DNA from 2 places in the Arthrobacter sp. D1-17 genome. Region 2 is predicted to be linked to the other one. Evidence: riboswitches for the same ligand, from Rfam matches in the RefSeq annotation. Region 2 holds a riboswitch; the other holds the start of a gene.
The links. Region 2 has a riboswitch for cyclic di-AMP ahead of M1E01_RS16325 (aggregation-promoting factor C-terminal-like domain-containing protein). Riboswitches for the same ligand answer to the same signal wherever they lie in the genome.

Region 1 (7,135 bases), 420 kb from region 2:
GGCGCCAACGGGGTTGTCAAGACCGTCGTGGCGCGCGCCAACTTGCGGAGCCGAATCATATTGTCCGCCACCTGTTGGATTCACCCATGTATGTCTCCTAGTGAAACCGGTGATCGTCATATACAAAGCTACCGTAACCCCCGGCTAGTAGAGTCCACCATGCAGGTGCAGCGGGCAACCAGGGGTCGGGGCACTCCGTAAGCAGGTCCGCCCACTACTGCAACGAACGGATGCCGTTTGAGTTCCCGCTACGTAGTCAGCAACTCCTGCACAAGCTCTCGGCACTTCCGGTAGGACGAGGCCTTTGGGTCGATCAGGGCAAAGTGATCGCCGGGAACCTTGACCACCTGGACGGGGGCGCCGGCGGCGCGGGCCGCCGCGGCGTAAGCCTCGGACTGGCTGATCGGTACGGTGGTGTCCTCCAGCCCGTGGACGGCATAGACGGGAATGTTCAGCGGGACCGCGCTCATGGGGTCTGCATACTTGTGCCGCTTGGGGTACTTTCCCGCGGAGCCGCCCATCAGGTTGCTCACCGCCCCGTTGCTGAGATCGAGCCAGTCAGCCTGGGCGAGATTGAGCAGCCCGGACTGGCTGACCACTCCCGTCAGGCGCACGGCCTGTCCGTTGAGGTTCCGCTCGACCTGCCTGTCCGCGTCCGGTGTGCCCAGCTCCGCCAGGCGGTCGCGGCCGGCTGCCCAGACGGCGAGATGGCCGCCGGCGGAGTGCCCCAGCGCGACGACATTGGTGAGGTTCAGCCCATGTTCTTCAGCCACCCCGCGCAGCCGGTCGATCCCAGCCAGCACGTCCTCGAAGGTATGCGGCCACCCGCCGCCGTTACCCGCCCGGCGGTACTCCAGGTTCCAGGCCGGCATACCGTGCGCTGCCAGGTCCTTCGCCAGCGGTTCGCCCAATTCAGCTCCATACTGCGAGCGCCAGTAGCCGCCGTGTATGACCACCACGACGCCGCGGGCGGGCGGGCGCTTGCCGTTGCGGGACGAGGATGCGGGCGGCGCCTCCGGCAGAAAGAGCTCGCCCCACTGGCTGGGGTGGTCGCCGTACTGGTACTTCTGCCGCTTCACTGCATCCTCCTTGGGTCCCGGCAGGCAGGAGGCTACCCCTGCCCACCACTGCCGCCGTCCCCCGCTGTCCAGGGACAGCAAAGTCCGACGGCGCACATCAGCCATGTGCCGAGCCTAACAGTGAGGCGCCTCCCATCGCCGGAAAGCTGGACACGCTGCGGCGCCTGCGCATCGCTTTCGGGCTGTGGCGGCATGACGCCGCCCGGTGTCACATCTTCCGGTGTTCCCGCCCTTGGTAGTTTGGAACCATGGCAAGCAACTGGGACCGGCTGGACGTCAGCCAGCGCGAGTCCGTCCAGGAGAACGTGGAGCTCTATGAGCGCGTCCGCCCTGCCCTGAAGCTTGTCACCCGGGAAGTCCTGCTGATGCTGCGGACTATGCTCAAGGACACTGAGGTCACCCCCCTGTTCGTCACCGGCCGGACCAAAACAGTGGAATCGTTCCGGGAGAAGATCTCCAGGACCGAGGAGCCGCTGGAACCGGAGGGACCCCGGGTGCTGAAATTCCCTGACCCCTTCCGCACCCTCAATGACATGGTGGGGGTCCGTGTCATCACCAAACTCCCGGCTGAGAACGCTGCAGTAGCCAACCTGATCAAGCGACAGCGCCAGCTCTTCGACTGCCGGGGGGACCGTGAGAAGGACATCGGCTCGATCGAATCCGGGACCTATGGCTACTCCAGCCGTCACCTGATCCTGCGGACTATCCAGAACGACGTGGTCAAGGACTACCAGCAGGTCTTCAACCCCGAGGTCCAGCCGAACGGCAGCTATTTCTTCGAGTGCCAGATCCGCACCGTGTTTGCACACGCATGGAGCGAGATCGAACACGACATCCGCTTCAAGGCGGAGGACCCGCGTGCGTGGACGCCTCATTTCGACCGGCAGTTCACCGCCACGGCCGCCATGCTGGAGACGGTAGAGACCGCCTTCGCTGACCTGCATGAGCGTTATGAGGAGGTCCGCAGCTACTGGGACATGGACGGCGAAGGCGCCGCGCCTCTCACGCCCAACCGCATCCGGGACGTGTGGCGGGCCCTGCTGCCGCACGTTGACCGCAAAGTGGATGATGACTGGGGCTGGGCGGCCGAGCTCATGGCGGCCCATGGACTTAACCAGACCGTGCAGCTGGCCGGCCTGCTCAGCGCCAACCGGATCACCGAGGTCCGCAAGGCCCTGGACCACCGCTACTCCCCCGGTCCGGACCGGCTGCTGGATGACCTGCTGCTGTGGCAGTACGGCACCAAGCACATCGACCTCACTGCCGAAGCGCCCGACGCCGTTCCGCACCCGCGGCGCGACAGCCTCCTGCGGCGGCTCAAACAGATCGAGCGCTACCGCCAGACCAAGAAATAGGAAGCCCGCCCTTCAGCCGGACCCATCGCCAGCAGACGGGGTCGGGAAGATGCGGGCACGACACGCCTCCGTTACCTGAATGTGACTTTTAGTGCCGGCTCCCGTACGGTAGAAAGCGTGCCTTCCTCACCGAGGAAGGCATTCCCGTGCTGATTGCCTAACTCTGCCGCAGCCCCGGGATCCGATCGCAGACTTTCCGGCAGAGACGGGGAAACCAATTTTTGGCCCGCTTGAAGCGGGCCTTGGGGTGAAGCCGCGCAGTTCCTGATCTCGTCAGAGCGTGCGGCCGGGTGTCTCCCATCCGAATCCGACAGCTCACCTCGCAGGCATCGGGAGAGGCCCCTTCATGTCGTCACGCACTACCCCTGCCCGCCGCGCAGCGGCCGGCCGTTCTAACCCGTTCGCTTCCGCATCGCGCGCAGTTACGGCCAATGCCGGAGGACTGGGACGCAAGGCAGCCGTGGTCCTCGCCGCATCGGGCCTCGCTTTCACCGGGACCATGGCCGCTAACGCTGCCAATGCCCCGGCCCAGAAGGCCGCCGCCCCCGCCTTAGCTCCCGAAGCTGCCAGCCCGGCCCAGGCCCCGCTGAACGCCAGCTCCAGCGTCTCCATCGCCTACGAGCGTCCCGCTGTGAAGTCCGCCCCGGCTCCCGTGGTGGAGGAACCCGTCATTGTGGAGAAGCCGGCTGTGCCTGCCGCTCCCAAGGTCGCCGCAGCCAAGGCTCCGGCTGCAGCCCCCGTTGCTCCCCCGGCACCGGTTGCTGCCCACGCACCTGCCGCCCAGGCACCTGCCGCCGCGCCGGCCCCCAAAATCACGGTCAAGTCGGCACCGGCTCCCGCTCCGGCAGCGGCCGGCAGCGTCAACGCCTCGATGGTCTCCGCTGCCTACGCCCAGATCGGCATCACCCAGGACTGCACCGCCATGGTGGAGAAGGCACTGGGCGCCTCAGGCATCAAGGTTGGTGACCTCGCCCCCATGCAGTTCATGAACTACGGCAAGGTCGTCTCCACGCCCCAGCCCGGCGACATGATTGTCCAGTCCGGCCACGTTGCCATCTTCGTCGGCAACGGCCAGGCGCTCAGCGGCGGCATGAACGGCGTGAACGAGACCATCGTTCACCCGCTGTCTTGGCTGAACGCTACCGGTCCGGTCACCTTTGTTAGGCCCGCAGCCTAGCAACACGCGAGCAGGACACTGCACCGGGAAGGTGCACATCATGAAGCCGGCGTTGCGCTGCCTTGGGGGCAACGGAGCGCCGGCTTTTTGCTGCTGTCATTCCTGTAGTTCACTTCCCGCCAAAAGTCTGCCCAGCCTCCTTGTAGAAACCCTCCAAAATGGTGCCGCCTTTTGGAAACTAGCGTCAGTTTCACGATGCATCAAGCACTGACCACGCAAGGAAAAGATCAATGACGATTCAGGCAGGCCCGCCGGTAACCCGGTACGCAATTCTCGAGGCAGCGAGGCAACAGGTTCTCGAGGAGGGCGTGGGGCTCAGCGAAAGCCAGCTCGTGGATGTTCTTCGGCTTCCCGATGAGGCGCTTCCCGCCGCCCTCCAACTGGCACACGAAGTGCGCCTGAAGCACTGCGGCGAGGACGTCGAGGTGGAAGGTATCATCTCGATCAAGACCGGCGGCTGTCCCGAGGACTGCCATTTCTGCAGCCAGTCCGGCCTCTTCGACTCCCCTGTCCGCGGCGTCTGGCTCGACATCCCCGAACTCGTCAAAGCAGCCAAGGAAACGGCAGCCACCGGCGCCACCGAGTTCTGCATCGTCGCCGCGGTCCGCGGTCCCGACATCAAACTCATGAACCAAATCAAGTTCGCCATCGACCGCATCAACGAAGCTGTGGACATCAACATCGCCTGTTCCCTCGGCATGCTCACCCAGCGGCAGGTCGACCAGCTCGCCGAATGGGGCGTACACCGGTACAACCACAACCTGGAAACCGCCCGCAGCTACTTCCCGGAAGTTGTCACAACCCACACATACGAAGAGCGCCTTGAAACCTGCAACATGGTCAAGGACGCCGGCATGGAACTGTGCTGCGGCGCCCTCATCGGCATGGGTGAAACCCTTGAACAGCGGGCCGAACTCGCCGCCCAGCTCGCCGCCCTGGAACCCCACGAAGTGCCGCTGAACTTCCTGAACCCGCGGCCCGGAACCCCGCTGGAAAGCCAGGAGATCATGGACGGCAAGGACGCCCTGCGCGCCATCGCCGCATTCCGGCTCGCCATGCCCCGCACCGTGCTCCGTTACGCCGGCGGACGCGAACTGACCCTCGGCGACCTTGGCACCAGGGACGGACTCCTCGGCGGGATCAACGCCGTCATCGTGGGCAACTACCTCACCACCCTTGGCCGCCCCGCCACGGCAGACCTCAACCTGCTCGTGGAGCTAAACATGCCCATCAAGGAACTCCAGAAGTCGCTGTGAACGAGATTGCGGCTGCCTCGGCCAGCGGGGCAGGCTCAACCAGCGGGAAGTTTTGTGGGCACTGCGGGGAGCCGTCCGACGGCGGCAGCCTCCCGCCGTCGGACGGTCACCGCCGCTGCGGTGAGCTGCTGATGCTGGAGCCGCCGCGGTACTGCCCCGACTGCCGCAGGCGGATGAAGGTCCAGGTGATGCCGCTGGGCTGGCAGGCGGAGTGCTCGCGGCACGGGGCGCTGATCCCGTGAGGCCGACGTCTACGTGCCAGACCTGAATCAGCGCACGGATGTTGCCCGGATCGGGGGTTTAGAGTCCGGGCCGGCAGCGCTGGCAGGGAGCGCCCCTAGTCGTCTGCAGCGACCCGCTCGTCGCCGCTGCGTTCTGCGTGCTCGGGCCAGCCACCCTTTCGGTAGGCGGGAGTCCCGACGACAAGCACTGTCGCCGTCAGGACACAGCAGCCGACCATGACGGTGACCATCGACAGCGCGTTTCCGCCCAGCAGCCCCACCAAAGGACTTACGAGTCCAGCCACCCCCGACTGTAGGGCTCCGATGACCGCTGCCGCGGTTCCCGCCATGTGTCCGTAGTTGCGCAGGGCCAGCACGGAGGCGTTGGCGGGAATCATTCCCTGGGCTCCCAGAACAAGCCAGAGGCCGGCCGCCAGGCCGAAAACACCCCCGACACCCGTGGCCACCGCCGCCAGCAGCAGTAGGGCAAGAACCAGCTGGACAAGGACGGCGGCGCGCAGGAGGCGGACCGGCGGAATTGTGCGGACCAGCGCCGCGTTCAGCTGCGCGGAGAGCACCAGCGCGGCACCGTTGAGTGCGAAAGCGAGGGCGAACTGCTGCTCAGTGAAGCCGTACTGGTTCTGTAAGACGAAGGGCGAGCCCACTACGTAGCTCATGATCAACCCCAGCCCCAGCCCCGGGATCATGGCCAGGGCCATGAAGTGTTTGTCCCTCAGGAGCGACCAGTATGCGCCGACAACGTGCCGGGGCCGGCCAGTGCTGCGCCTGTCCTCCGGCAACGTTTCGGGCATGAACTTCCCCACGATGGCCACCAGGACCACGCCGATGAGCGCCAGCGCGTAGAAGACGGCCCGCCAGTGCCAAAAACCGGCGATGGCCTGACCCACGGTTGGGGCAAACAGGGGCGCAACCCCGATCACCAGCATCAGGCGGGACAGCAGCCGGGCGGCTGCCGAGCCCACAAAACGGTCACGGATGACGGCGATTGCCACCACCGATGCCGCTGCGTTGAAGAAGCCCTGCAGGACGCGGAGCCCAATAAGCGTTTCGATGTTTGGGGTGATGGAGCATAGCAGCGAGGCCACGACATGCAGCGAGATGCCGAGGATCAGCGGCAGCCGCCGTCCGAACCGGTCGGAGAACGGGCCGATGACCAGCTGGCCTATCCCGCCGCCGACGAGCATTCCGGACAGCGTGAGCTGCGCGGCTGCCTGGGTAGTTTCGAGATTATCCACCACAGCAGGCAAAGACGGCAGGTACATGTCGGTTGTCACGGCCGGAAGCGCGGCCAGCGCGCCAAGCATCAGGACATACTTGACGCTTCGGGACCGCGTACCAGGGGTTGGGAATCGTGGGGTGTCCGTCACGCGGCAAACCTAACTCGTCTGGAGGCGCTGCAGCGTACGGATCGACCAGCTCGCCGCGTGCTCCTGGCCCGGCGCCAGCTGCACCACGTCCCTTCCGCTGTTGAAAGCGTCGGGTGGACAGGTCATAGGTTCGACTGCCACGCCGAGGCGGTCAGGGCCGGATGGCTTGTCGCCGGTATGGACCTGGACCCAAGGCCACTCTCTTCCCCACGCCAGTTCAACACCGGTTCCGGACGGATCGTAAACGCACACTCTGGCGGTCCCGTGAGTATCCCTGCTGATGCCGGTGAAGGCGTGGTCGATCTTCACGCCGCCAAGCACTTTCTCCTTTCGGAAGTCGAAGTTGTGCCCTTCCACCGATACTTCCTCGACGGGCAGCAACCTGTCAGGGGTGACCCGCAGGAACCTGTCAGCTGGGACCACAAGGGACCAGTCGTCGAGAGGAGCGCTTCCCGCGATGAGGTAGGGATGAGGGCATACCCCGTAGGGGACTGTTGCCGAACCAGGGTTGGCAGCGGTGACAGTTCCCTGAAGTCCCGCGGCGCTGAGGCAGTAGCGCACCCTCAGTTCCAGCGGGAACGGATAGCCCTCCCCCGGGGTGAGCGACATTGCCAGGGTCACTGAGGATTCGTCCCGTTCAGCCACAGACCACACCTTGT
Region 2 (7,135 bases):
ACAAGCTCACCGTCCTGCGGGATAAGCGCACTTCCTCGCCGGGATTCCGCCAGCTGACGGAGGAGCTCGTTACGCTCCTCGCCTATGAGGCCACCCGGGATGTCCGGACCGAGCCTGTCACCATCGAAACCCCGGTTGCCAGCACCGTGGGAACTGCCTTTACCAAGCCCACCCCGCTGGTTGTTCCGATTCTCCGGGCAGGCCTGGGCATGCTCGAAGGCATGACCAAGCTGGTTCCCACCGCCGAGGTCGGCTTCCTGGGTATGGCCCGCGATGAGGAAACCCTCGACATCATCACCTACGCGGAGCGGCTGCCGGAGGACCTCACGGGCCGGCAGATCTTCGTGCTGGACCCCATGCTTGCCACCGGCGGCACCCTGCGCGAAGCCATCAAGTTCCTCTTCAAGCGCGGAGCGTCCGACGTGACGTGCATCTGCCTGCTGGCAGCCCCGGAAGGCCTGGCGAAACTTGAAGAAGAACTTTCCGGCGCAAACGTAACGATCGTGCTTGCCTCGATCGACGAGAAACTGAACGAGAAGTCGTACATCGTGCCCGGCCTCGGTGACGCCGGCGACCGCCTGTACGGCCCCGCGCATTAGGCCCCGCACGGCGGGCCCCCATGCACCGGTTTTCCGGAGCAGGTCTTACGGCATAGGGGGTGGCCGGCGAGCCTGTGCCGATGGACCGGAAACTTGAACTCGTTTTCGTCCCGGTATCCGATGTGGACCGCGCCAGGAACTTCTATGTCAACAAGGTGGGCTTCAATGCGGACTATGACGGGCGGGCAGTAAAAGGAATCCTTTTCGTCCAGTTGACCCCGCCGGGCGAAGTCAGGGCTGATGAGGCAGGATGGAAGCCATGAGACTTCCCGCTGAATCCACCACCATCACGCTGACTGCCCGTGCTGTCCTGTTTGACATGGATGGCACACTGGTGGACTCCACTGCGGTGGTGGAACAGGTCTGGGGCGACTTTGCAGCACGTTACGGACTGGACATCGCCGAGATCCTGCGGACATCCCATGGGATCCAGGCCGGGGACACCGTGCGGCGTTTTGCCCCGGAGGGATCGGACGTAGTGGCATTGACCGCCGAGCTGGGCGCCATGGAGCGGGTCCGCACGGAGGGCATTGTTGCCTTGCCGGGTGCTGCTGACCTGTTGCGGAGCCTGCCTGCCGACGCCGTGGCACTCGTGACGTCCGCGGACCGCGTCCTAGCTGACATCCGGATGGAAGCAGCGGGACTGGGCATGCCGGCCACGGCCGTCACCGCGGAGCTTGTCACCCGGGGCAAGCCCCACCCCGAAGGATACCTGCGGGCCGCCGAACTGCTGGGCGTGGATCCTGCGGACGCTGTGATTTTCGAAGACGCCCCCGCCGGCATTGCGGCTGGACGGGCCGCAGGCATCCGGACCATAGCGGTAGGCATGAACACCGGTGAAGTGCCCGACGACGTGCTCCGCATAGCCGACTACGCCTCGGTCAGGGCGTCCGTGGCAGCGGACAGCCACGGCAGCAGGGTCATTTCCCTCAGCCTCTAACTCCACTGCCACCAACTGCACTGCCGCTGACTCGTCGCATTTCTGCACCGCTTTCCGCTCCGCAGCATGGTGCAGTGATGCCGAAGGGCCCCGGACCACGCGGATCCGGAGCCCTTCGGGGACTCAAAGCGGCGCAGAAATGCGGGCCGTCCCCGGGAAAAGTGCCGGGACAACCATGCCTCGGTGGTTTAGTACCAGTTGTTGGCGTAGTGGAAGTTCAGCGCCTGGCAGGGAGAACCGTACCGCTCCTCGATGTAGCCCAGGCCCCAGTTGATCTGGGTGCGGTAGTTGGTGCGGTAGTCGGCCCCGGAGCTGGCCATCTTTTCAGCGGGCAGGGACTGCACAATGCCGTAGGCCCCGCTGCTGGGGTTTGTGGCGGTGGTGCGCCATTCGGACTCCTTGGTCCAGAGCTTCTTCAGGCACTGCATCTGGTCCGGAGCCCAGCCGTAGGATGACAGCTTTCCGGCGGCGTAGGCTTGGGCGCCGGCCGGGTCGTTGACAGCGACCGGAGCTGCGGGCTTGCGGGCCGGGGCAGGCTTAGTTGGTGCAACCTTGGCGGGAACGACCTTCGCTGCCGGAGCAGCGGCCGGCTTCGGTGCGGGGGCAGCCTTCACAGCCTGCTTGGGAGCGGCCTTGGCCGGTGCAGCCTTGGCCGGTGCCGGTGCGGCCTTCTGCGTGGCCTTGGGTGCAGGCTTGGTGACGGACTGCGGTGCAACCGAGGCTGCCGTCGGGGACGGCAAAGCGGAAATCAGCGTCTTGTCGAAGCTGAGCGTTTCAATGGCGTCGGCTGCGGCCGGAGCCGCCTCGGACGTCGCTTGGGGAGTGGTCTGCTCGGCCGCCTGCCCTGCGGCGCCGACCCCTACGAGGACCGTGCAGGCGGTGGCCAGCACTGCCGTGCGGCGGCCCAATGACGGGATGTTCGCGGTGAGCCGGCCCCAGGCAGATGCGGGGCGGGCGGACTCGGCGCGGTGGCGTGAAATCTTACGGCTGGACTGCTGGGAAGCGCGATCAGGGCGCGACTGTGCCTTGAATTCAGACATGGTTGATTGCCTCTCAACACCTGCGGAGTTAGCTGTCGGGTTCGGATGAGGTCATCCGGCCGCACGGAAAAAAATTCACGTGCCGGCTTCACCCCAAGGGCTGATGCGGAAAGCCCGGGACTCTGGTTCCCCCGCCTCTGCCTGGTCTAGCGGAATCCGGGAAGCGGCAGAGCTGGGCGTCAATCCGAACATGCGGCCCTAGTGGTTGCCGCACTCTATCGACCGTACAGGAGGCTTCGGTCAAAATCACAATTAGGTAACGGACATCACGACTGCGGCGCGTCGTCTTGTGCCGCGACCCCGGGGCAGTGGAGCCGTGAACCGGGTCCGGCCGGGGCGCGGTGTGATTGCCACGCCCCCTAATGCGCCTCGACAGTCGACTGCACGATCAGCAGCCCCCGGCCCGCTGTGCGTCGGCCGATTTTTTTTCATTGTGTCCCCGTTACGGCTGGACAACGGTGAATTCATGACTCTCGAATTCCGGCCATCCTTGGGCGGCTGAAGAATCTACGATTGTAAGGGTGCTTCTTTTCCTAAAATTCGCCAGAAGCGCGTATCTGAACGTTCGGTCTGGAAAAAGGCGCCAAGAAGTTACCCGTCGGAGAATTGTGATTTGAAGCACAAAAGGGCGACTTGTCTCACGATGCGGACCAATCCGCCCATTGTTACTTGCTAGTTCTCATTGTTACGTTGCACACTTTCAAGTGTGAACAAGGACTCAACAGCACCTGCAGCCGCAGACCATTGGACCAGCACACCCGCTGCTGCCTACATGCGCTGTTGTCGAATGCACGCCTGACTTTCCCATCCCTGAAGTTATAGGCATTCGCCCCCCAGCCCAGCGTCGGGCGCCCTCCCCAGACCCATTGCGGGGACCAAGCATTCGAGCCGCGATGACGGCCATTCACATTGAGGTAAGCATTCATGTCAGTTGCATCTGGATACGTCCACATCTCCGTCCGTAACGCCAATAAGGCAGGCCAGGCGCAGGGACTGCGCCAAGGCTTCGGGGCCCGCCCGGCGTTCCCCGGCAGCCAGGTCAGCAGCGCCCCTGCACCCGGCTATGCGCCGCAGGGTTACAACCCTAATTCCTATGGCCAGCTGCGCGCTGTGCCGACCGAGGAAGCTGCCCCGCTGACGGCCCCGACCCCCGTCCTGGCTCCCGGAGCCGGCGCCGCAGTCCGGCCCGTGCAGAACGACAACGTTGCGCGTGGCTTCGTCCTCTACATGGGCATCGATGAGGAGACCGCCGCGGCCGCGGGGACCTCGATCGCAAAGCTGGCCCAGGAGATCCGGGCGTACGCGCAGTCGCTCGTTACCGGCGCAGAAAGCTATGCAGCCGTCGCAGTAGCGCCGGCCAGCGCTCCCGGGTCCGCGCTCGACGTCGTCCGCTCCACCTTCGGTGACCCCACCGTCAACACAAGACAGCAGCGCCCCGAAACCACTCGCCTACAGCCTGCCCAGGATCCCCGCCCTTCCGGCGTCCTGATCGACCTCGCCCGGCGTGAGGTGCACCTCGACGGCGAATCGCTGAACCTGACTTTCAAGGAGTTCGAACTGCTGAACTACCTCGTCGAGAACGGAACGCGCACGGTGGGCCGCGATGAGCTGCTGGAAGGCCTGTGGCGCAATGCGGAGGAAGTGCCGAATGAGCGCACCATCGACGTTCATATCCGCCGCCTCCGTTCGAAGCTGGGCCGACTGGCCAACACCGTCCGGACTGTCCGCGGCCAGGGATACCGCTTTTATGAGCACCCCGAAGTGGTTGTTTGGGCCGCTCCGGAATACTCGATCTAGTCCTTCAGCGACGCGCCAAAGCGGCTTTCTGCCGTGCCTTAGACACCTCCTTCGTTCCTCCCCACCGTCCCCCTCGCCTCGCAAGCTCGGCCAGGGCACCCTGACGGCGAGGCCCCTCGTCGGCGATGCGGCACCATGCAGAAAGTCGCTTTGCCGCATTCGGGTCCAGCGAGCATCGGCCTCCGCGGCTATCGGGGCTAGCGGGTTTGGGTTGGCTAGGCTGGGGCCATGAGTGCTCACCATAAGAAGCGACTGGTCATTATGCGCCATGCGAAGGCCGACTGGCCGGGCGGCGTGGCTGACCACGACCGTCCCCTGGAAGCACGGGGTCACCGGGAGGCCCCCTTGGCTGGCAAATGGCTGCTGAAGCACAACATTGTCCCCGACTTCATCCTGTGTTCGAGCGCGTTGCGGACCCGCCAGACCTGCACCTGGGTGTGCAGCGAGCTGGGCGACAAGGCTCCGACGCCGAAACTGGAGGACGGCCTCTACGGCGCCACCGCGCTCCGCATGTTGTCCGTCATCAACCATGTGCCGGACACAGTGACCACCCTCATGGTGATCTCGCACATGCCCGGGGTCCAGGACCTGGCCATGCACCTGGCCTCGCGGGACTCGAATCACGACGCCTACATGGACGCCGCCACCCGCTTTCCCACCAGCGGACTCACAGTCCTGGAAACCGAGAAATCCTGGGCAGAGCTGGACGGGCAGGACGCACGGATCACCCACTTCAAAGTGCCCCGGGCGCACTAGAAAATCCGCGGGTACTCTTAACCTAGCGCTGTCTAGTGGGGAAGGGCCCGCCATGCTTGATTCTGTTTTGTTACGGTGGCGGGCGGATGCGCGGCGGTTCGCCGCCGTCGTCGTGGTTTTGGCTCTCTTCCTGGCAGGCGCACCGGGTGCCCAAGCTGCGCCCGCAGGCGAGCAGCTGTCCACCAGTGTGGTGACCACGCCCACCCATCCCTGGGTGCTTGTGAACAAGTCCCGGCCCCTGAACCCGATTCAGTTCGTTCCGTCGGATCTGGTGTATTGGAACGGCACCGGCCACCGGCTCAGGAGGAGTGTTTCGGCCGCGGCGAATCAGATGTTCACCGGTGCGCGCGCTGCCGGGCACTCGCTGGAAGTGATCAGCGGTTACCGTTCCTATGCCACGCAGCGGGACCTGTACAACTACTATGTCCAGACTTATGGCCAGGCCTACGCTGACCAGATCTCCGCCCGCCCTGGCCACAGCGAGCACCAGACCGGCCTCGCCATGGATGTCGGCAACGTGGGCGGAGGCTGCGGCCTGACCGCCTGTTTTGGGGACACGGCCGGCGGCCGCTGGGTTGCGGCAAACGCACACCGCTACGGTTTCATCGTCCGGTACCCGCAGGGCTACACGCACATCACGGGATACGCGTACGAGCCGTGGCACCTGCGCTATGTAGGGGTCGCGCTCGCCACCGATATGAAAGTCCGCAGCATTCCGACCATGGAGCAGTTCTTCTCGCTTCGACCCACGATCAAGAGCGCAGCGGACGTGCTCGCGGCCGATTCAAGCGGAGCACTCTGGAACTACCCGGCCAACGGCCGGGGCGGATACGGTCCGCGGGTGAAGATCGCCAGCGCCGGATGGACCGGGCTGAAAGCAGGCTTTGTGGCGGACTGGAACTCAGACGGAATCAACGACATTGTGGCCCAATGGAACAGCGGCCGGCTTGCGGTCTACCGCGGCAAGGGTGCCGGCGGTTTCCTCAGCCCGATCATCGTCGGAGCGACCGGCTGGCAGCCCATGAACATCACTGTCGGCAAGTGGCACAACGGTCACCGTTACCCGGGCGTCGTGGGCACCGGCGCCGGCGGCGTCCTGGTCTACTACAGGAACACCGCCGGCGGCGCCCTGAGCACGCCCCAGCGCGTGGGTTTCGGTTTCGAGGGGACGAAACTGACTATGGCGGATTTCGATAACGACCGCCGGCAGGATCTCCTGGTCACTAAGCCAACGGGCGAACTCCTGCTCTACCGGTCCGACGGGTCCGCCCGGCTCCTGCCCGAGGCGCGGCGGAAGCTGGGGAATGGCTGGCACGTCATCGCGCAGTCACACGCCTCCTTTGGATTCCTGGGCACAGAAACACGGGGCCTCGCCGCGAAAACCACGGACGGACGGCTGTTCTACTACGGCCTCCGAACCAACCAGTTCACGTCAACCCGCCAAGTGGGCAACGGATGGGGCGCCTACAGCGTCTTCCGCTGAGGCCGCTGGGTCCGCTGCACCTGATGCTGGGACGGTTGACGTTGCGTGGCCTGGCGCTGTCGCGGTTGACGTTGCGTGGCTTGGCGCTGCGGCGTTTGACGTTGTGTGGCCTGCCGCTGTGGAGCCGGACGCCGTGCAGCGGGTGACCGGGCGGCAGAAGACGGCGCCGCGCGCCGTTGCCCCACAGTGGCGCGTGAAGGGCGGGCCGCGCGGCGGCGTCCCGGCCACGTCGCGGCGCCAAACAGCACGAGCAGCGTGACTGTTCCCGCGGCGGCAGCCAGATAGAAGTAGATATCCGGGTCTGTCGTAGATACCGCCCTGCCCAGAGTGGAAGGAGTATCAGTGAACGCCAGCCCCCACATCCGCAGGAACGCCATGCCGCACCCGATGAAAAGGCTCGTCCCGGCGGCGCCGACCAGCAGGGCAAGATAGCGGCGGCGGGCAAACGCTTCCGCTACGGACGCCACATAGCCCACAGCCAGGAGCCCAAGGAAGGTGAACAGCACGGCTTCTTCCAGCG

Region 1: it holds a riboswitch for cyclic di-AMP, as region 2 does, so the genes downstream of both, M1E01_RS18305 (NlpC/P60 family protein) here and M1E01_RS16325 (aggregation-promoting factor C-terminal-like domain-containing protein) in region 2, are expected to answer to the same signal.

What each region holds. Positions count from the first base shown of each region.
Region 1 covers NZ_CP096382.1:3,952,338-3,959,472, forward strand. Annotated here, with positions in the region: gene M1E01_RS18290 (ferredoxin reductase) at 1-59, opposite strand, end outside; gene M1E01_RS18295 (alpha/beta hydrolase) at 249-1,079, opposite strand; gene M1E01_RS18300 (GTP pyrophosphokinase) at 1,328-2,434, shown strand; cyclic di-AMP (ydaO/yuaA leader) riboswitch at 2,611-2,777, shown strand; gene M1E01_RS18305 (NlpC/P60 family protein) at 2,781-3,611, shown strand; gene bioB (biotin synthase BioB) at 3,842-4,867, shown strand; gene bsaP (biotin synthase auxiliary protein BsaP) at 4,864-5,109, shown strand; gene M1E01_RS18320 (multidrug effflux MFS transporter) at 5,205-6,413, opposite strand; gene M1E01_RS18325 (aldose 1-epimerase family protein) at 6,486-7,135, opposite strand, start outside.
Region 2 covers NZ_CP096382.1:3,537,075-3,544,209, reverse strand. Annotated here, with positions in the region: gene upp (uracil phosphoribosyltransferase) at 1-599, shown strand, start outside; partial or broken gene M1E01_RS16335 (glyoxalase) at 680-826, shown strand; gene M1E01_RS16330 (HAD-IA family hydrolase) at 859-1,539, shown strand; gene M1E01_RS16325 (aggregation-promoting factor C-terminal-like domain-containing protein) at 1,728-2,579, opposite strand; cyclic di-AMP (ydaO/yuaA leader) riboswitch at 2,585-2,751, opposite strand; gene M1E01_RS16320 (winged helix-turn-helix domain-containing protein) at 3,504-4,376, shown strand; gene M1E01_RS16315 (SixA phosphatase family protein) at 4,605-5,132, shown strand; gene M1E01_RS16310 (D-alanyl-D-alanine carboxypeptidase family protein) at 5,185-6,615, shown strand; gene M1E01_RS16305 (hypothetical protein) at 6,597-7,135, opposite strand, start outside.